DNA from 4 places in the Paenibacillus sp. cl6col genome. Region 4 is predicted to be linked to each of the others. Evidence: predicted binding sites of a transcription regulator. Region 4 holds the regulator's gene; each other region holds the start of a gene.

Region 1 (5,423 bases), 290 kb from region 4:
CTTCATCTCTTTGAAACACTCTATGTTTATATCCTGAAAATCATCATCAAACCAAATCATACCTGCCCAGATAGCTCCTTCCTCTTTATACTTTTTGAGGTCTGGGCTATGATAAAGCAAGCTTCCTGAATTAATCCCTTTTATTTTTTCAAATATATACGTATCTAATGATATATACTTGTTCGAAATATCGATGCCGTCAATTCGAATGGAACCTACGAATTTATGTTGTCGTAGAAAAGGCCGAACTAATGTCCCGGATATGTAAATCGAGGTTTTCTTAAAAGATGAAGGGTCTTTCTCATTATAAGTTATAGCAGATCGAACCACATCGATCTTCTTAGGAAATTGGTAGACTTCTAAGAATATGAACGTTGGGATTCCAAATACAATTAGCACTGATAATAAGATGATTAAGGTAGTTTTGAATGTATTATTCAAATGTGGTTCAACTCCTATATGAAGTAATATAGATGAACTGAAATACATATTTAACCATTCCGCTCAGAACTTGGAATTCCTTCAACCTCACTGTTTGATTAAGATCTATATGCAAATCATTTGGTCATATGAAAAAAAGCAAAAGAAGCCGATTTTCTATTTCAGAAAATCGGCTTCTGTCTCTATGCAGTAACACTTCTAGTTGCTATGCGTTTACATTGCTTACTCACTCGAAATTCGTCTGCTCACGATAACCATAATAGCTGCCAGCACGAAGAAGTACATAGGCATCGTCACTAATGAGTCATTATGCAAATAGCTCATTCCGCTCGTAATCAGACTCACGATGAGATAATACCCTAATCCAAAAATAGCTCCTGCTGTCCCCAATACATCGCTGTAGCGCACCAGCGCCAAGCTTAAGCAGTTCGGAATCGCCATACCGATACCGAGCAGCAGGATGAAGATACAGGCGACAAATACACCCATGGACAACAGCGATGAGCTTAATCCACTAAGCGTAAACCCGACCAACGCTCCTGCACCGAGTGCGGTTACAAGACAGCCGATCAGAATGATCTGCTCTGGCTTATAGGTGGACAATAGTCTTTTCGACAACATGGCTCCTACTATTGATGACAACGCAACAAAAATACCAAAGAAGCCATAGATGCCGGGCGTCATCTCATAGTATTCAATAAAAACGAAAGGAGCTTCTGCATAGTAACTGAACAGAATGCCATTTGTTGCGCCGATTAGAAAGCCAAATGCCCATACCCTGCCGTCTGCAATGAGGCGCTTGACGACAGCTATTGTATTCACATTCGAAGTCGTCGTAGCAACTCTCGTCTCAGGCAAAGAAGCGAACGTGTACGCGAATATTGCCACACTCATCACAACAAGGGTTAGAAATACAGCCCTGAAGCCTAGCGACTGGTCGACCCAGCCTCCAATCAGCGGCCCTAGAGCGGGTGTAAAGGCAAGAGCTGCTGAGATTTGAGCAAATACAGCATGACGCTTCGAGCCATCGATGCTTTCTCGCAAGATCGTTTGCGTCACAACCGAGCCTGTACTTGCACCAAATGCCTGAATGAACCGACTTACCAATAGCCATTCCACGGAACCTGACAGGTAACAGCCTAGGCTACCGATTCCATATACGAAAATGCCCCACAGCATAGCAGGACGTCGGCCAATTGCATCCGATAACCTTCCCCAGCACAACACGCCAAACGCAAAACCAAGAAAATAAATGCTGAGCGTAAGCTGAATCATGTTGTTGCTTGCCTGCAATTGACTAGCAATATCCGGCAAGGAAGGCGTGTATATCGTTTCACTGATTTGTGGAAATCCCACAAGAATAATAAACAAAAGCAATGATGGAGTTGAGATTTTTTGTGCCAAGTTGCATTCCCCCTATAATTTCGGAAATCTCAATTACATCATCGAAATGTCAGGGTATCGGGGGTTTGCATTTGATTAATCTTGCAAATGAGAGTGCCATAATAAGTGATCACCTTACAATGTTATAGGGGGTAAATATATTGAGGATTATATCAGAATCCTGTAAATATTACCACGCATGAACAAGTTTGTATTAGTAACCTTCTTGCTTACGCCGTCTCCAACTTCTCTCAAATTACATCTACTATAATAGAGTAGATCAAAGAATGGGGGTCATGATTGATGAGCAAGCATCTTTCCTTATTAACATGGAATATGTATTTGGGCGCAGATACCTCCCCACTATTTACAGCACCGCCCGTGTTGATACCAGAGCGAGTAACCGAGGTGTTCCGCCAGTTTCTCGCGACAAATATCCTCACTCGGGTGAAATCCATAGCACGTCAGATTGCTAGCAAGAAACCGGACTTTATTAGCCTGCAGGAAGCAGAACGAATTCAGCTTGTGATCCCAAGCTTTCGAACCGTCACGTATGACTTTATCAGCTTACTACTGAAGGAACTGCGGGAACTCGGCTTGCGTTATAAAGTGGCAGCTGTCAATCATAATTTCTCGGCAGAGCTTCCGGATAGTCATGGCAACACTGTTCGATTTCTTGATAGAGATGCTATTTTGATCCGCACAAGCAGCAAGCTTAAGATCGTTCAAAAGACTGAAGCAAATTTCAATACGAATCTTGTTATTCAAATTGGTGGGCAACCTTTTGTAGTGGTACGAGGATGGTCTTCCATTGATGTGTGTTGGCATGGGCGTACATTTAGAATCATTAATACTCATTTGGAACCACTCGCACCAGCTATACAGGTTGCACAAGCACAGGAGATTATTGATGGGCCAGGAAATAGCCAACTTCCCTTGATTGTTACAGGGGACTTGAATTCAAATGCAGATGGCAGCGGAACCCCCACCTACGGCTTATTTATAGCAGATGGTTTCCATGACACGTGGGTAGAAGTCGGTAAAGGCAATGGATTTACTTGCTGTCAAGACGCCGACCTATTGAATAATCAATCTTCCTTACTCTCCAGAATCGACTACATTCTTTTCAAAAATGGATGGATACCCCTCAAGGCAGATAATGTTGGAGAGAAGCAGCAAGATCGAACCGAAACAGGACTGTGGCCTTCCGATCATGCGGGAGTTTCCGCAGCATTGAAGCTGAACAAAAATTGTTACTAATCTAGATTGGACAGAATACTCTTCAACAGAGGCATTTTCAATGAGCATCCCTCCTCTGAACGGGCATGCGCTCATGAAAATGCCTTTTTATTCACCTATTTCAATGAGTGACGTCCCTTCCACAGTACTCCAATCACAAATGAATTCAAGCGTACGCTTATCACACAGCTCGAAGGAATCAAGTGCAGAAATCAGAATTACCAATATTTACGCATGATAAATATGATAAAAATCACCTTCTATTGTGAAATACATCACAAACACTAAGTTGAAAGTAGATTAAAATTGAAATGAACATCAAACAAATACTCTTTCAGCACGAAACAGCACCCAATAGCCGTCAGTCAATAACGGGAAAATTGGAGTACATAGCCACCCAATATCTGGTTTGCTTCGTCTGATTTCATTCGGGGGGGTATTGAAATTATGTTCATTTATAAAGAGATAGAAAGTGGAGGTTTTCACATGAGAAAGAAAGCAACAGCAACCATGATTCTCCTTCTGTCGATCATGCTTATCATCGCAGGATGCGGCAGTAACGGGAACCAAACGCAGGGTCAAGACAATGCAGCAAAAACGGAGAAACCAGAAACAGAAGCTGTGTCCGGCGCTTCTAAAGCGAGCTATACCCCTATCGATCAATTGAAAGACAAATATGACATCATCATCATCGGTGCTGGCGGAGCGGGAATGACGGCTGCTCTTGAGGCCAAAGCCAAAGGCATGAATCCGGTTATTTTCGAGAAAATGCCGGCAGCTGGCGGAAATACGATGAAATCCTCTTCGGGTATGAATGCATCTCAGACCAAGTTCCAAAAAGAGCAAGGCATTGAAGACAATAATGATCTCTTCTTCGAACAAACATTAAAAGGCGGTCACGGTACGAACGACAAAGAAATGCTTCGTTACTTCGTAGACAATTCCGCAAGCGCAATCGACTGGTTGGATTCCATTGGCATTCGCTTGAACAACCTTACGATTACTGGCGGTATGAAGGAAAAACGTACACACCGTCCTGAAGACGGATCTGCTGTTGGACAATATCTCGTCAGCGGCTTGGTCAAGAATGTACAATCCAAAGGAATTCCGGTTTTCGTAAATGCGAAAGTTACTGATATTACAGAAAAAGACGGAAAAGTGAACGGCGTTAAAGTCCTCTTCGAAGAGAAGGATGAGAAGAACATTGCCGCAAACGCAGTTGTTGTCACAACAGGCGGTTATGGTGCTAACATGGACATGATCTCCTCTGTTCGCCCTGATTTGAAAGGTCTGGTAACAACGAACCAAATCGGCAGCACTGGTGACGGCATTACGATGATTGAGAAGCTCGGCGGCGTAACTGTAGATATGGATCAAATTCAGGTTCACCCTACTGTACAGCAAGAGAAGTCCTATCTTATCGGGGAAGCAGTTCGCGGTGAAGGTGCAATCTTGGTTGATAAAGACGGCAAACGATTCACGAACGAGCTGGATACTCGCGATAACGTAACGGCAGCAATTAATAAACTGTCTGACAAAGCATCTTACCTTGTATTTGATTCTGGCGTGAAATCCCGTGCAAAAGCTATTCAACAATACGACAAAATGGGATTTGTCATCCAAGGTGCAACGGTTGAAGATTTGGCCAAAGTAATGGGCGTTCCAGGCGATCAACTCAAAGCTACACTTGATACATGGAACGGCGCAGTGAAAGACAAAAAAGATGCTGAATTCGGCAGAACAACAGGCATGGACAACGAGTTGTCCGCTGGACCATTCTATGCAATCAAAATTGCTCCTGGTATCCACTATACAATGGGCGGCGTAAAAGTTAACACAAACACCGAAGTTGTAACTAAGGATGGCAAGGCTATTACAGGTCTCTACGCAGCAGGTGAAGTTATCGGCGGCCTGCACGGTGAGAACCGTATCGGCGGTAACTCTGTTGCAGATATCATTATCTTCGGTCGTCAAGCAGGTATTAAATCTGCTGAATTCGTAAAAGCACAATAAAGCTAGTATATTCCTCCCTCAAACGCTTGGGCTCTTTGCAGTCCAAGCGTTTTATTTATCTGTACACTCTCTCCTCCCAATAATCACTCCCTCTTTACGCTAGGAAAGTGACAGTTTGCTCGAATAATAAGCAATTAGAACTATTGATTGTAGACCTCTGTTCCTCTACTATCTAGCTATGATTTCCTTTCATTTGTGTGAATAAAAAAGAGTGGGATGAATTGAGAAAAGCACTAATTGAAGCCAATATTGGCGGTGTAAAAAATGTTGTTATCAGCTTCCAAGTCAAAGGCGGCGGTGGATACTTTATTCCACTCATCGACTCCTATTATAAATAATCGTATACA
Region 2 (5,423 bases), 190 kb from region 4:
GTTTGATGAAGTTAACTGCATAACCCGATACGCGAATTGTCAATTGCGGGTAGTTCTCTGGATGTTCCATCGCGTCCATCAGCTGTTCACGGTCGAACACGTTAACGTTCAGATGGTGCGCATTGCTGCCGAAGTATCCATCCATCATCGATACGAGGTTGGATTTGCGAACATCAAGTTCTTTACCAAGCGCCTTAGGCACGATGGAGAATGTGTTCGAGATTCCATCCAAGCTGTGCTCATATGGAAGCTTCGCTACCGAACTAAGCGATGCGAGCGCACCCTTCTTATCGCGGCCATGCATTGGGTTCGCACCTGGAGCGAACGGTTCGCCAGCTTTACGTCCGTCAGGAGTTGTACCTGTCTTCTTACCGTACACAACGTTCGACGTAATCGTCAGTACCGATTGTGTTGGCAATGCATTGCGATAAGCTTTGTGCTTGCGAATCATGTTCATGAACGATTCAACAAGTTCAACAGCGATGCTGTCTACGCGATCATCGTTGTTACCGTAGCAAGGATATTCACCTTCGATTTGGAAGTCAACGGCAATGCCTTCTTCGTTGCGAATCGGTGTTACCTTAGCATATTTGATTGCACTCAGGGAGTCAGCTGCTACCGACAAGCCGGCAATACCGCAAGCCATTGTGCGCAAGATTTCTTTATCATGCAGCGCCATCTCAATGCGCTCATAGCAATATTTATCATGCATGAAGTGAATCACGTTCAGTGTGTTCATGTACAACTTCGCGAGCCATTCCATCATCTGCTTGAAGCGTTTCACGACTTCGTCGTAGTCCAATACGTCGCTTGTGATTGGAGGAAGCTCAGGTCCTACTTGCAAGCCAAGCTTCTCGTCTTTACCGCCGTTGATTGCGTACAGCAAGCATTTCGCCAAGTTGGCGCGAGCGCCGAAGAACTGCATTTGCTTACCGATACGCATTGCGGATACGCAACATGCGATACCGTAGTCGTCACCATAGATTGGGCGCATCAGGTCGTCATTTTCATATTGAATGGAGCTTGTTTCAATCGATACTTTCGCACAATACTTCTTGAACGCTTCAGGAAGCTTCGTCGACCAGAGTACAGTTAAGTTAGGCTCTGGAGCAGGTCCCAAGTTGTACAAGGAATGCAAGAAACGGAAGCTGTTCTTCGTTACACGTGTTGTACCGTCAGAAGCCATACCACCGATCGATTCTGTTACCCAAGTTGGGTCACCGCTGAACAGGTCGTTGTAAGCAGGTGTGCGCAAGAATTTAACGATACGCAATTTCATAATGAAATGGTCAACCAATTCTTGAGCTTCTTGCTCTGTCAAAGTACCTTCTTGAATATCGCGTTCCACATACACATCGAGGAACGAGGATACACGACCAAGGGACATTGCTGCACCGTTCTGTTCTTTGATGGCTGCCAAGTAACCGAAGTATACCCATTGGAACGCCTCTTGTGCGTTGACAGCTGGTTTCGAAATGTCCATACCGTGCATTGCAGCCATTTCTTTCAATTCAGCGAGTGCGCGAATTTGTTCTGAAATTTCTTCACGGTCACGGATAGTAACTTCATCCATTGCATCCAGCTCAAGATTATTCAGATCGTTTTTCTTTTGTTTAATCAAGAAGTCTATACCGTACAGCGCTACACGGCGGTAGTCACCGATGATGCGGCCGCGGCCGTAAGCATCTGGCAATCCTGTGATAATACCAGCTTTACGCGCCATGCGCATGTCGGATGTATAAGCATCGAATACGCCTTGGTTGTGTGTTTTGCGAATGTCTGTGAAAATTTTGATAACATCTTCCGGCATTTCGAAGCCGTATGCTTTACAAGCATCGATCATCATCTTAATACCGCCAAATGGTTGAATCGAGCGGCGGAACGGAGCATCCGTTTGTACACCTACTACTTTTTCTTTTTCTTTATCTAAGTATCCCGGTTTGTGCGATACGATCGTTGAAGGCGTGTTAACATCAACATCCCATACACCACCGCGTTCACGTTCTTCTTTGGAGAGCTGGCTCACGATATCCCACAGATCCTTCGTATTTTGCGTTGGACCTGCCAAGAATGCTTCATCGCCCAAGTAAGGCTTGATGTGTCCGTCCAAGAAGTTCGGGACATCCACGTGTGTTTGCCATTTGCCTGCTTTTAATCCACGCCAAGGATTCATTTCATTTGTTTCTGTCATGTTCTTTTCCATCACCGACATCGTAATCCCTCCATACATGTTTGTTTTTCTGTATGTGTTGTAATCGAATTGAAAGCACACACCCAGCAAGATGTTCTCGTTCCCATTTCACATTGCTTGTGATGATTTTCACGAAAAAGGCTGCAAGGCGGTTATCTTATCTTTCGCATTCGTTCGATAGCTGCCTTTTCGTAATGCCGAGTGAGGCTATGCAGCAAGTTTTTTAGAGGCGAATTCTGAACCTTTTTCGTTCCTCCCTTGCTACGCCTTCATTGTACCTCTTTTCACACTTTCAATTATGTGATATTTATCACAATATAAGCTAGACAAATGATTTTTTTCACATAATATAATTCAAAATGTTGTAATCTCCACTGCTGCCCTGCTTTTTGCAGGTGGTTAGCACTTAATTAGCACTCGTTTACCGCATTATAAGCAATGGTTCAGAAGTTGATTATACAACAAAGACAGCGGGGAAGATCTTCCCCGCTGCCCACTGCCCTGCTATCGTATCATTCTAACTTATTCAAATCGTCCATAGAATGCGTTCCGATATACATCAGCCAACTCTGTTACGAGTGGAAGCTTCGGATTCGCTGTTGTACATTGGTCTTCAAAGGCGCGGTCTGCCAAGTAATCAACATTGGATTCGAAGTCCTTGGCATCGAAGCCAATTGCTTGGAACGATTCTGGAATACCCAGTTCGCGGTTCAATTCCCGAATTGCGTTGATAAGGCTGTTCACGCCCTCTTCCGTGGTGCGGCATGGAAGACCGAGGATGCGTGCAATTTCCGCGTAGCGCTCATCTGCTACGAAGTGGTCATATTTCGGGAACGAAGCGTACTTCGTTGGTTTCTTCGCATTGTAGCGAATGACATGCGGCATGAGAATCGCATTCGTGCGACCATGTGCAGTATGGTATTGCGCTCCCCATTTATGCGCCAAGCTGTGGTTGATGCCTAGGAACGCATTCGCGAATGCCATACCAGCAAGTGTCGATGCGTTGTGCATTTTCTCGCGCGCTTTCGGACATGCTTCATGATGGGATTTCACCAAGTTCTCGAACACGAGCTGAATGGCCTTTATTGCCAGACCATCAGTATAGTCGCTTGCCATTACCGATACATACGCTTCAATCGCGTGCGTCAAAACGTCCATTCCCGTATCAGCAACTGCCGTCTTCGGCAAGCTGTACACGAACTCTGGGTCAATAATCGCTACGTCCGGCGTCAGCTCATAATCAGCTAGCGGATATTTCGTATTGCCTTTTTCCTTATCCGTAATAACCGCGAACGAGGTTACTTCCGAACCAGTACCCGAAGTCGTTGGAATTGCGACGAACTTCGCCTTCTGGCCAAGACGTGGATACTTGAATGTACGCTTGCGGATGTCTAAGAACTTCTGCTTCAGGTTATCGAATTCAGCATCTGGATGTTCGTAGAATAGCCACATGCCCTTCGCTGCATCCATCGGCGAGCCGCCGCCCAAGGCGATAATGCAGTCTGGCTCGAAGCTGAGCATCATTTCTGTACCACGTTCCACTGTTTTCGTCGAAGGATCTGGCTCGACATCCGAGAACACTTCAATGACGACTGGGTTGCGGCGTTGACGCAAATAGTATTCCAGCTTCTCCACGTAGCCCAGCTTCACCATCATTGGGTCGGTAACAATCATGACACGGCTAATATCCGGCATCTTCGCCAAGTACTGTGTTGCACCCTTCTCGAAGTAAATCTTATTTGGCACCTTGAACCATTGCATATTCACTGTACGCTTCGCCACCCGTTTAATATTCAGCAAATTGACCGCTGTTACGTTCGAAGAAGTTGAGTTGCGGCCATACGATCCGCAGCCAAGTGTCAACGAAGGAATATTGGTGTTGTACAAGTCTCCAATCGCGCCATGAGTAGAAGGAGAGTTGACCAGAATGCGGCCTGTTTGCAGACGGTCGGCGAACTTACGAATTACCTCGTCATCATTCGAGTGGATGACCGAAGAGTGACCCATACCGCCAAATGCCACAATTTCAGCCGCGCGGTCAACGCCTTCTTCTGCGGTCTTCACCTTGTAGCAAGCAAGCACGGGGCTCAGCTTCTCTGCAGACAGTGGGAACTTCGGCCCCACACCATCCAGCTCAGCTACAAGTATTTTCGTTGTATCTGGTACTTGAAGTCCGGCCATCTCAGCAATTTTCTTTGCAGATTGGCCCACGATGTTCGGATTCACCGCACAGGTGTCTGTCTTCATTGCCATCGCTTGGAGCTTGCCGGTCTCTTCCTTATTCAAGAAGTAGCAGCCCTGTGTGGTCATCATTTTCTTCGTTTGTGCGTAAATCGGCTCTTCAATGATGACGGCTTGCTCGGATGCGCAGATCATGCCATTATCGAACGTCTTGGACAGAATCAAATCCGTTACCGCTTGATTCAGATCTGCCGTCTTCTCGATGAAGCACGGCACGTTACCTGGGCCAACGCCTAAGGCAGGCTTGCCGCAGCTATAAGCGGAGCGAACCATACCAGCACCGCCTGTCGCCAGGATTAGCGCCACATCAGGGTGGTTCATCAAGCCGTTAGTCGCATCCATCGACGGATACTCAATCCATTGGATACAATGCTCAGGAGCACCATATTTCACTGCTGCCTCATGCAGGATGCGAGCTGCTTCCGCACTGCATTTCTGAGCGGATGGATGGAAGCCGAAAATAATCGGGTTGCGTGTCTTTATCGCGATGAGCGCCTTGAACATGGTTGTTGAAGTTGGGTTCGTTACCGGCGTAATCCCCATGACAATTCCAACCGGTTCCGCAATCTTCATATAAGCACCCTGCGGATTGTCCTCGATGACACCTACCGTTTTGTCATACTTGATATAGTTGTGGATATATTCAGTTGCGAAAATGTTTTTCGTAATTTTATCTTCATACACACCGCGGCCCGTTTCTTCAACAGCCATCTTGGCAAGCATCATATGCTTATCCAAGCCAGCGAGTGCCATTTGCTGTACGATCTTGTCTATCTGCTCTTGGTTCATGTCCATAAATGCTTCCTGCGCCTTATTCGCGCGGTCAATCAGTTGCTGAATGTGCTTCGTAACATCGACTTGCTCCGTTTTTTTCTCTACAGTTGGTTTCGTTTCTTGTTTTGTCGCCATTCTCTCCGCCTCCATTCATGGATACCTTGCAATGAACCTAAGAAAGGGTTTCTCTATACGGTGTGTCTGCTGTTCTGTTACG
Region 3 (5,423 bases), on a different contig from region 4:
AACTCCAAATTTGATATCCTAGAACGAATGGCAGCAAGGTTAGAGCTACAATCGTCATAACTTTCAATGAGTATTGCCCAGAAGCTGCGTTATGAATCGTTAAGTCGAATGCCTTATCAATCGAGCTAATCATAACACGCGGGAATAATCCGATAAAGACAGACGCGATCGATAGAATGATAACACAGCCCGTCATGCCGAATGCCCAGCCATCGCGCTTCTTCGCCATGAAGTAGCCAGCGAGCACATAAACAATAACCCCAACTACAGCAACAGCTGTTAAGATCCCACCGCGAACCTCAAATACATCCGTCTTGAAGTACGTCATAGCACCGAAAGCAACAAACAATACCGCCAAAGGCACTAGCAGCATCTTCGCTTGCTTACGTGCACGCTCCTGCAAGGAGCCAATTGTGCGCAGCGTTGTGAACATCAAGCCATGCACGAGGCACAGTACCGTAACGGTTACCCCGCCAAGCAATGTATACACATTCACCATATCGAACAGTCCAGCCTTCATTTCCATCTGGCCGTCAATTGGCAAGCCTTGAATCAGCCCTGCGAATACAACCCCGCACAGGAATGGAGGAAGCAGACTTCCTAAGAAAATCGCCCAGTCCCAAGACTTCTTCCAGCGTTCTGTCTCTTTCTTGCCGCGGAATTCGAATGCGACACCGCGTCCAATCAATGCAAGCAGCAAAACGACAAACGGCGTGTAATATCCGCTGAACAGCGTAGCATACCAGTTCGGGAACGCAGCGAACATCGCCCCACCGGCCGTAAGCAGCCATACTTCATTGGCATCCCAGAACGGACCGATCGAGTTGATTAATACGCGTTTCTCCCCGTCTGTACGGGCCAAGAACTTCGTCGACATGCCGACACCGAAGTCGAAGCCTTCCAAGAAGAAGAATCCGACAAATAACACTCCAACTAGTAGAAACCACAATTCATTAAGAGATAACATGTTGTCCCTCCTGATCAAACGGGTCATTCGAATGTTCTGCCTTCAACACTTCATTCGGACCCTTTTTGATGACACGAACGAACAAATACACAAGCACGATAGCAAGTACGGTGTAAATTGTCGAGAATGCGATAAGAGAGAATAGCACTTGACCCCCCGACACGCTCGGCGAAATACTGTCTTCTGTCCGCATGAGACCGAATACCGTCCATGGCTGACGACCAATTTCCGTCATAATCCAACCTGCTGTATTCGCAATGAACGGCAATGAGATTGCATAGAGCATGAAACGCATAAACCACTTATTCGGATTGCCCAGCTTCTTGCGTGCTGCCAAGAACCAGCCATACATGCCAAGCAGAATCATCAATGTTCCGGCAAGAACCATGATGCGGAAGCTCCAGAATGTTGTCTTCACCGGCGGAATGTAATCGCCTGGGCCATACAGTTGTTCATATTCCGCTTGCAATTCCTTCATCCCGCGGACTTCGCCGGAGAACTTACTATAAGATAGGAAGCTAAGCAAGTATGGAACTTTGAATTCCATGCTGTTCTCTTGCTTGTCTGTATTGATTGCTGCAAATACCGTCCACGGCGCAGGGTCGCCACTTGTTTCCCACAAGCCTTCACTTGCCGCCATCTTCATTGGTTGGGTATGCATCAAATATTGTGCCTGCTGGTGACCGAAGACCGCAACCAGAATGGAAGAGACCGTAGCTACGATAACACCAATCTTGAACGATTTTTGGAAGAAAGAAACGTCCTGCTTCTTCAGCAGTTTATAAGCACTCACCCCAGTGATGAGGAACGCTCCTGTTGCAAATGCACCGAAAATCGTATGCGGGAATTCAACAAGCAGCTGACCATTTGTCAGCAGCGCGAAGAAATCGTTCATTTCCGCACGGCCATTGTTAATCTCGAATCCGACCGGACGCTGCATGAAGGAGTTCGCCGCCAAGATCCACAAGGCGGACAACGTTGTACCGATGGCTACAAGCCAAATGCACAAGCAGTGCACCTTCTTCGATAAGCGATCCCATCCAAATATCCATAATCCGATAAACGTTGATTCCATAAAGAATGCCAGCAATGCTTCAATCGCAAGCGGCGCACCGAACACGTCTCCGACGAAGCGAGAATAGTTCGACCAGTTCATCCCGAACTGGAATTCCTGAATAATACCTGTGACAACACCGACACCGAAGTTAATGAGGAACAGCTTCCCCCAGAACTTCGTCATCTTCTTGTACTCTTCATTTCCCTTGACGACATACATCGTCTCCATCATTGCGATGAGCAATGCTAGACCAATCGATACCGGTACGAAGAAGAAGTGAAAAATCGTCGTCGATGCAAACTGAATGCGCGATAATAAGATCGTATCCCACATATCGTTGTCCTTCCACCTTTCTATTTATACTCTCATTCCTATGCTGAATAGGCTGTAATGCCTGCGTCGAACACGGGATCAATGACGTTGATTACATGTTCCAGTTGTATTCTGTCAGATACAGAAACGCTGCAATGTGATATTTATCACAATTATAAAGCAATTACTTGATCAAAATAAGAACATTGTGTCAAATTTCACAAATATGTCGAAAAAAAGTGAAAAAAAGAAGAAAAAAGACATTGTGCCTTCTTTCCTCTTTACAAGCAGCCCGCAATGTGCTGCACCTTTTTTCCAGAACCCTTCTGAAATTTGTCACCAATTTGGGCATGTCACATCGCTGTCACAACAAGGTATTTCGCTGCATCTATTTTTATTTATACAGGTCAATCGTGTCAATCTTGCGAATCGTCAAGTAACCAATCACTACACCAAGCGCAGCAAAAGCAAATGGCACTGCGATAATGGACCACAAGGTAAATCCACCAGTCGACGAGCCTAGAAAGCCTGCAATTAGAATGGAGCTCGTAATGGTCGCCGCCGCTGAATATTTGCGCATGCCGAACCATAATGGAATCAGACTTAAGCAGCTTGCTGCTAAGGAGTTGATAACACTAGTTGCCACTTGATGCGTAACCATACTTATTGTCGCCGTCCCGGGTACAGTGTGCGCATAAGAATTGTATAAAAGGAATCCACTGATTAGTACAATATTTGATAGAATAATGGCGATGAAGGTGTACAAGACCACAATGATCAGCTTGGCTGTCATGAGCTTTTTCCGTGGAATCGGGTACATGAACATGACCGTGATAGACTTGCTCTTAAACTCATCAATAACCATTCGGCTTAGCAATACCGAGGCAGTAATAATGAAAGCTACCTTCACAAAAGTATCGATGATGCCTAATACCTCGGGCAAGTTCTTGAACGCGATATCGCGTGTATCTCCATAGATTCCAAGCAAAATAAAGAGGAATATCCCGATCGTGATATACATGGCCGTACGTATATAGGTAGCAAACCGGAATTTCTGCAGTTCCAGTCGAATGAGCTTATTCACGAGCAGCCCCTCCATTCAACAGCTTCATAAAGTAATCCTCCAAGGAATGATGCTTCTTATGGACAGACTCTACCATGACATCGTTCATAACAAATGCCTTCGTAATATCTTGCTGAGACACCCCCGATTGATAGATGCGGATGATCCGGTTGTCCGTAATGCGGAAATTCGAAATATGCATGACTTCTTCAAGCACATAGGCTGCCTTGCTCGCATTATCAGTGATGACCTCAATGAATTCGGACTGCTGCGCCCGAACCCGATCCATTGGCACTTCCTCCAACAGCACCCCATGGTTAATGACACCGATCGTATCTGCAACAAGCTCCATTTCCCCTAAGATGTGGCTGGAGATCAAGAGCGTAATACCGAACTCGCGTGATAGCTTCTTGAACAGGTCACGTATCTCCTTAATCCCAATCGGGTCAAGACCATTAATCGGCTCATCCAGGAGCAACAGCTCTGGCTTGATCGATATGGCCCGCGCAATACCTAGACGCTGCTTCATCCCGAGGGAGAAGTCCTTCACCTGCTTGCGTTCGATGCCGTTCAGCCCTACCAGTTCCAGTGCTTCCTCAATCGCCTTCTTATTATGGTAGCCCATGTATTCACAATGGAGCTCCAGATTCTCCTGCGCAGTAAGACGATCATAGAAGATTGGCTGCTCAATAATTGTCCCCATGCGAGATAGCAAGGAATAGGATGAGGGTGTCATCTTCTCGCCGAACATCTCAATCTCACCGCTCGTTGGCTGCAAGAGATTCGTCATCATTTTCATAATCGTTGTCTTCCCCGCCCCATTGGGGCCAAGGAATCCGTATATCTCGCCCTTCTTAATATTCATGCTCACATTCGATACGACATCTTTGCCTTGATAATTCTTCGTCAATCGATGCGTCCGTACAAGGAAGGTCATTTCATTTACCCCTCTCATCTCTTCTGATGTCTTCATTGTATCGATTAGCTATTTCTTATTTCTTACCTAATCCTTACGAATTCCTTACGTTCTTTCTGTCTTGACATACAAATAAGGTCCGCAGAGTGCCATACTGGTTACAGCACAGCAAAATCTCTTCGAACCTCGTGACCCTTCCTTCGACGTCATCAGACCTGAACCGTCTATTCATTCACAGCCAGCACTGACCGGTTTCTTGTAGAATACCTCAAGACATTCGCAGGAGCTTAATTGTAAAAATCGTTTTTTTATACGGCTTACTATGAAGTTCTATCGAACCGCCCATTGATTCAGCGAGCCGCTTCGTGATCGTTAACCCCAATCCGCTGCCTTCATAATTTTTGTTGCGGGAATCCTCCAGTGTATACATGCGCTCAAAAACACGGTCTTGGTGCTGTTCTGGAATCCCCTTGCCACGATCCCACACATCAACGAACAAATGCGCATCATCACTGCGCAGGGCTATGCCCAGCACATGGCCATCAGCCCCATACTCTATCGCATTAGAGATGAGATTGTTCAGCATGCGATCCAGTGCGTCTTCATTCCCTCTCGCATAGAGAGAAGCTTCCGGAATCTGAATATCAACCTCGAACCCCCTCTTTGTAAGCCGCTCATAAAATTGGAGAATATTTTTGCGGCATAGCTCGCTCATATCGACTCGAGTCAGCTCGACATGCTTGTCCCCAGATTCTAGCTTCGCTAAATCAAAAAAGGTATGTATAAGCTCGATTACTTCTACCGTCTTGCCATGCACCCGTGTGAGCAGGCGATTCCGTTCTTCGTCACTGATGCGCTCACTGCTCAGATTCAGCGTCTCCAAGTAACCAAGTACAACGGTAAGCGGGGTCTTCAGATCATGAGAGATGTTCGATATCATCTTCCTCATCGCGATCTCCGTCTTCGCATAATTCGCCAGTGCCTTCTCATGATCGACCAGTAATTCATTTATTTGTTCAATGACCCCAATAATCTGCTTATCATCCGTGAACAGCAGGAGCTTCTCCGCAGATTGTGTTCGATGAATTTGTTCCAGCTTTTTTTGAAT
Region 4 (5,423 bases):
AATATCCCTTTCATAGGACGAATACCGAATTTACGAATGTCATCTGGCCGTACCAGAAAATCAAGAGCTTCAATCAATTCATTCTTGGCTCTATCCTGCCCGCCAATACGCTCGAAGCTCATTTCACTAATCTGATTATTGCCTGACTTCACACGCCCTGACGAACGCGCCAAGCCAGCTTGTCCTCTGCGATTTACAAACAGCAGAAGAGCACTGATCGCGGCAACTGCCGCGATGACCGGCCATATATTAACTCCAAGATAACTGACAAATAATATCGCTGGGATTACGATCCCTAATGCCAATTCCCAACTACGAACGGATTTCCGTTGCTTTTTCATTAGGCCATACCCCCACAGGCGATGCTTGCAAAGGAAGCAATACGGTCTTGCTTCCTTTCTCATCCTTGAGTTGAATATACACATATCGTGAATCCATTTCCGTTTGGATCTGAATACCTGGATTTTGCTGCTGCAGTTCCTTCAACCTAACAGGAATATCGCTGTATTTCTGATGTACCATTGCATCTGCAATGTCGAACATTGCACGTGACCATAACTTATCGATAAGCGGCGTGCTCTCATCATTCAAGTATTCCAATTGTACTTTTTTCCCGCTCGAATTCTGTTGCAGCTCGTCCGACACTCTTTCAATCAGGGTGCTAATATTGGTGCCATCCTTGCTCTTCAGCTTCACTTGCAGCGCATCAGGATACCATTGAACATCATACTGCGTAATTTCAGCATGCTGCTTCAATACTCGTTCCACAGGCTGCTTCACGAAATTACGTTCATACAGTGTCCAACCTCCAAATAGTGCAACAGCTGTCGTGACCATAATGAGCAAAGTAGGCATGATTCGAATCTTTTTCGCCATGCTGAAACCTCCTGTTGCAAATATATATATCAATACCCCTAGTAATCTCTTTCTGATATATCAAGAGTATATCACATATGTTACTTCAACTATGGATGTAATGTGTACCATGATTGCCATCGAAATGGAGCTGCTACAATACAAAAAGCGCTGCTGCTTCGCATAGCGTACAATATGTACGTCATATGCAAAGCAGCAGCGCTGCAAAATCGCCTATTACTCGTTATTGGCTAACATTGAATACGTTATTTATTAGGCAGCGTATAGACATCCCCTATTGAGGAACCATTCGCAAATGAATAGAAATGATAGAAGTAATGAACAACCCCTTGTTCATCCTTGCGTTTGACCAATGCCTGCCATACATATTGATCATCCTTAAATGCTGGCGTAATGCGGATTACATCCGCATCCGGATATTGGGCTTCTATCTGGGCTTGAATCGTCTCTTTAGAGGTTGATTCCGCCATAGGAGTTACCTTATCAGGGAGTACCCACACGGTCTGCTCCTTACCATGTTCGTCAGTTCCCCGCACCATGTATACGACTTGATCCCATACACCCTTCTCCACTTCTGTCACATTTACGAGCTTCACTGCTTCATTCGCCCGCTTTATTATTTCCGCTTCCTTGACCCGTTCGTCCTTATTGATGTATTGCACATACTGATAAGTGGCGAAGAACAATCCGACTAGAAATAAGAGAACGAGTACCGGAATCAACCACTTCCAATGCGACCTCCGGCGTACGCGTCTTCTCTGCATGAATTCTCCTCCTGCCTATCTTGCCAGCAAGCCATCAAAGCATTGCTGCGCCTCGCGAAGGATTCGTTCTTCATCCATCGTCAAACATTCCCCATTCTTCACAACCTGCTTGCCGTCAACCCATACATGCTTGACATCTTTCGCAGACGCTGAATATACCATGTGGGATACCAAGTCGGTATGTGGCAGGAAATGAGGCTGATCAATATCTACCGCAACGAAGTCAGCCTTCATGCCTACTTCAAGCGCTCCAATATCGTCAAGACGAATGGTCTGCGCGCCATAGATCGTACCCATGCGCAGCGCCTCTGCAGCAGGAACCGCAGTTGGATCGCCGGACACCCCTTTATGAATCAAGGCCGTAAGGCGAATTTCTTCGAACATATCCAGATTGTTGTTGCTTGCTGCACCATCCGTACCCAAGGATACAACAACACCCGCACGCAGCATCTCAGGAACACGAGCGACACCGCTCGCCAGCTTAAGGTTGCTTCCTGGATTGTGGGACACCGCAACTTGATACTTCGCAAGCGTCTCAATCTCTTCGTCCGTCAAATGAACAGCATGCGCAACGAAGGAAGGACGGGAGAAGAATCCGAGCTTCTCCAAATGCGCAACCGGACGCAGTCCATAATCCTTCACATTCTGTTCAACTTCTGCCTTTGTCTCTGACATATGCGTGTGCAATGGCAAATCCAGATCATGAGCAGCCTGTACGAAGCTCTCAATAAAGGCTGGAGGACAAGTATACGGAGCATGCGGCGCCATAATCGTACGAATGCGGCCATCTGCCTTCCCATTCCAATCCTTCGCGAATTGAATCGCCTCATTCAGCTTCTCGCGCTGTACATCCTCTGGGCATAAGCCAATCGCACCGCGCATAAGCGATGCACGGATACCGGATTGCTCACATACCTTCGCTACTTCGTCCATGTAGTCATACATATCTACGAAGGTTGTTGTACCGCCCTTCAGCATTTCGATCACAGACAGAGCTGTTCCCCAATAGACATCATTGGCCGTGAACTTGCCTTCCATTGGCCACATTTTCTCCTGCAGCCATGTCTGAAGCGCCAAGTCATCCCCATACCCACGAAGCAGAGACATTGCAGCATGCCCGTGTGTATTAACAAGGCCTGGAATGAAAAATAGACCTTTGCCATCGATGATTTCAGCATCAGCTGCTGCATATTGCTCAGGCAGCTCCGATCCAATATGAACGATGCGATCATTCTCAACAACCATGAACCCATGGAATGAGGACTGCTTCGCAGTTGGAGACAAATCGGCGAACATGCCATTTTTAATAATGATTCGGTGTGTCATTCGGCGGGTACTTCCTTTCCATTATCAGATAAATAATAGGCCAAACTGAACAAATCCGTTGTAAAATCGGCAGTATGCACACGGATATTCGAAGGAACCCTCAAAATGACAGGCGCAAAGTTCAAGATCGCTTCTACTCCCGCCTCTACAAATTGATCAGCTACATACTGAGCTTCTGTAGCAGGAACCGTGATAATCCCGATACGGATTTGCTTCTCGCGTACCGTCGTAATTAGGTCAGACATCGGCTGAACTTTCAGGTTATTTATCTCGGTATTGATTTTGGATTCCTGTGCATCGAACACTGCAACGATCTTCATATTATCTTTCAAGTATACGGTGTAGTTACAGAGTGCGTGACCTAATTTACCTGCACCGACCAATCCAACATGGATAACTTGATCCAGTTTCAAAATATGTCTGATTTGTTGAATCAAATACGATACATCATACCCAATGCCCTTGCGGCCGAAGTCGCCGAAATACGCTAGATCCTTCCGAATTTGCGCAGGATTCAAGTTCAGCTTCTGTCCCAAATCTTGAGAAGAAACTGTGAGCACTTCTCGCTGCTTCAATTCCAATAGATGGCGTAAATACACGGGTAATCGCCGAACGACAGCTTCTGATATCTTTAGTGCTTTCATTCTAACAAGCCCCTCTCATCGCTCTCCAATGCCTCTTTGATTATGGTCTAGCCACGTATCAATACGTGGTACAAGTTGTTCTGTTGCCATATGCTCCATTTTTGGGCCAGGCAGCGAGTAAAGAAAATGTTTGCCGTAGCTTGTCTCTATTACACGAGTGTCATAAATGATGACAATTCCCTTATCCTGCGTCGTACGCACAAGGCGGCCGAATCCTTGCTTGAAGCGAATTACAGCCTGTGGGACGGAATATTTGCGGAATGGATTCTGATTCATCCGCTTCAGCCGATCGCACTTCGCTTCCACGAGTGGATGATTCGGTGGCTGGAATGGCAGCCGTACAATCGCAAGACATGTCAACGCATCTCCTGGAATATCAACGCCTTCCCAGAAGCTGCTCGTTCCTAGCAGGACTGAATTCGGCTGATCTCGGAATCGGCGTGTCAGCTTGCTTCGGTTGCCGCTGTCAATCCCTTGTCCCAGCACTTGAATGCCATGCAGGCTAAGCGCCTCCTTCAGCGGTTCATACACATCCCGCAGCATGCGGTATGACGTGAATAAGACAAGCATACGTCCTTCTGTTACCTTGGCTACATCAGCCAAGGACTGCATCAGCGTCGAGTTAAACTTGGCATCTGATGCTCCCTTCACACTAGGGAAGTCACGCGGGATGACAACAAGTGCTTGTTCCCGGTAGTTGAACGGCGACGGAAGTATGACCGTATTTAGACGGCCATCCCGCTGCGCATCCTTCAAGCCAAGCTGTTCAGCTACGAATTGGAATGATTTATCAACGGACAATGTAGCCGAAGTTAAGATTACGCTCTTCTTCGGCTCGAAGAAGTATCGCTTCAGCGCTTCGCTTACATCGACAGGGACCGCATACATTTGCATTGATTTATGCTTGTATTGGAGATTGCCTTCCATCCAGTAGACGGTATCCGCATCCTTGCCTTGCATAAATTCACGGAATTCATCGCGAAGCTGCCCTATGTCCTTGAATAAACCTGTCACATCAGCCGTGACGCCCTGCACTTCATCATCATCATAATCCTTCCATTCATTGACGAGCTTCTCCCCCGAACGAACAATATCACTTAAACGCGTGTGAATATCGCCTTCGAGCTCCGATACGGAGCTCCATCCATCAGGACGATTGCCAGATGGCAGCCGGAGAACAGCTTGCCCGCCTTCCGCCTGCCCCGCTTCATTCATGGAAGGAAGCATTTGATAGAGTAGCTCATGCAGCCGATCCCATTGATCCTTAACATCGACAAGCTGTGTTAACAGCTTCTCGATCCCTTCAGCCCATACGAGCGCTTTTTCATTGCCTGACAAGCGAAGACGCAGCTGCAGCAATACAAGCGCACCATTCTTGCTGTCTTTGAACAATTGGGTCAGCGGATGAATGAGTGAAAAATATTGCAAGTGAATGCCTAAATGTTTGCCTGCCGTTTCTTCGAAGTGATGTGCTTCGTCTACGACAAGCTGCTCGTATGCGGGGAGCAAACGATGCTCCGCAATCACGTCCGTAAACAATAGGGAATGATTCGTTATAATAATGTCCGATAAATTCGCATCATTCTTCGCCCGGTGGTAGAAGCACCGACGGAACCAAGGACATGCGCGATTCAGACAGGAATCACTATCACTGGCAACGGTATCCCAGAAGTCTGCACCCTTATGAACGAAATGCAGTTCTTCGTCATCTCCATGCTCCGTCTGACTGAGCCACACCAACATTTGGGCAGCTGTCAAACTATCATCGCGTGCATGTACATACTCTCTATTACTTATTTTATGTTCAAATTTT

Evidence for each region. Region 4 encodes Rex, which represses fermentation and respiration genes when NADH is low (regulators of the CRP and FNR family bind a similar motif). Its sites were predicted from a motif close to TTGTGAAATATTTCACAA; they were not measured.
Region 1: the regulator Rex is predicted to act here: its motif matches at 3,327-3,344, upstream of BLS15_RS06975 (flavocytochrome c).
Region 2: the regulator Rex is predicted to act here: its motif matches at 2,490-2,507, upstream of pflB (formate C-acetyltransferase).
Region 3: the regulator Rex is predicted to act here: its motif matches at 2,543-2,560, upstream of BLS15_RS25240 (cytochrome ubiquinol oxidase subunit I).

The regions. Positions count from the first base shown of each region.
Region 1 covers NZ_FNAZ01000002.1:627,148-632,570, reverse strand. The annotation lists gene BLS15_RS06990 (hypothetical protein) at 1-441, opposite strand, end outside; gene BLS15_RS06985 (multidrug effflux MFS transporter) at 664-1,845, opposite strand; gene BLS15_RS06980 (endonuclease/exonuclease/phosphatase family protein) at 2,128-3,084, shown strand; gene BLS15_RS06975 (flavocytochrome c) at 3,550-5,076, shown strand.
Region 2 covers NZ_FNAZ01000002.1:156,193-161,615, reverse strand. The annotation lists gene pflB (formate C-acetyltransferase) at 1-2,212, opposite strand, end outside; gene adhE (bifunctional acetaldehyde-CoA/alcohol dehydrogenase) at 2,714-5,341, opposite strand.
Region 3 covers NZ_FNAZ01000013.1:2,942-8,364, reverse strand. The annotation lists gene cydB (cytochrome d ubiquinol oxidase subunit II) at 1-967, opposite strand, end outside; gene BLS15_RS25240 (cytochrome ubiquinol oxidase subunit I) at 954-2,357, opposite strand; gene BLS15_RS25235 (ABC transporter permease) at 2,731-3,420, opposite strand; gene BLS15_RS25230 (ABC transporter ATP-binding protein) at 3,413-4,336, opposite strand; gene BLS15_RS25225 (sensor histidine kinase) at 4,584-5,423, opposite strand, start outside.
Region 4 covers NZ_FNAZ01000002.1:341,487-346,909, reverse strand. The annotation lists gene BLS15_RS05765 (AAA family ATPase) at 1-341, opposite strand, end outside; gene BLS15_RS05760 (quinolinate synthase) at 313-876, opposite strand; gene BLS15_RS05755 (hypothetical protein) at 1,122-1,640, opposite strand; gene BLS15_RS05750 (amidohydrolase) at 1,656-2,966, opposite strand; gene BLS15_RS05745 (redox-sensing transcriptional repressor Rex) at 2,963-3,610, opposite strand; gene dinG (ATP-dependent DNA helicase DinG) at 3,626-5,423, opposite strand, start outside.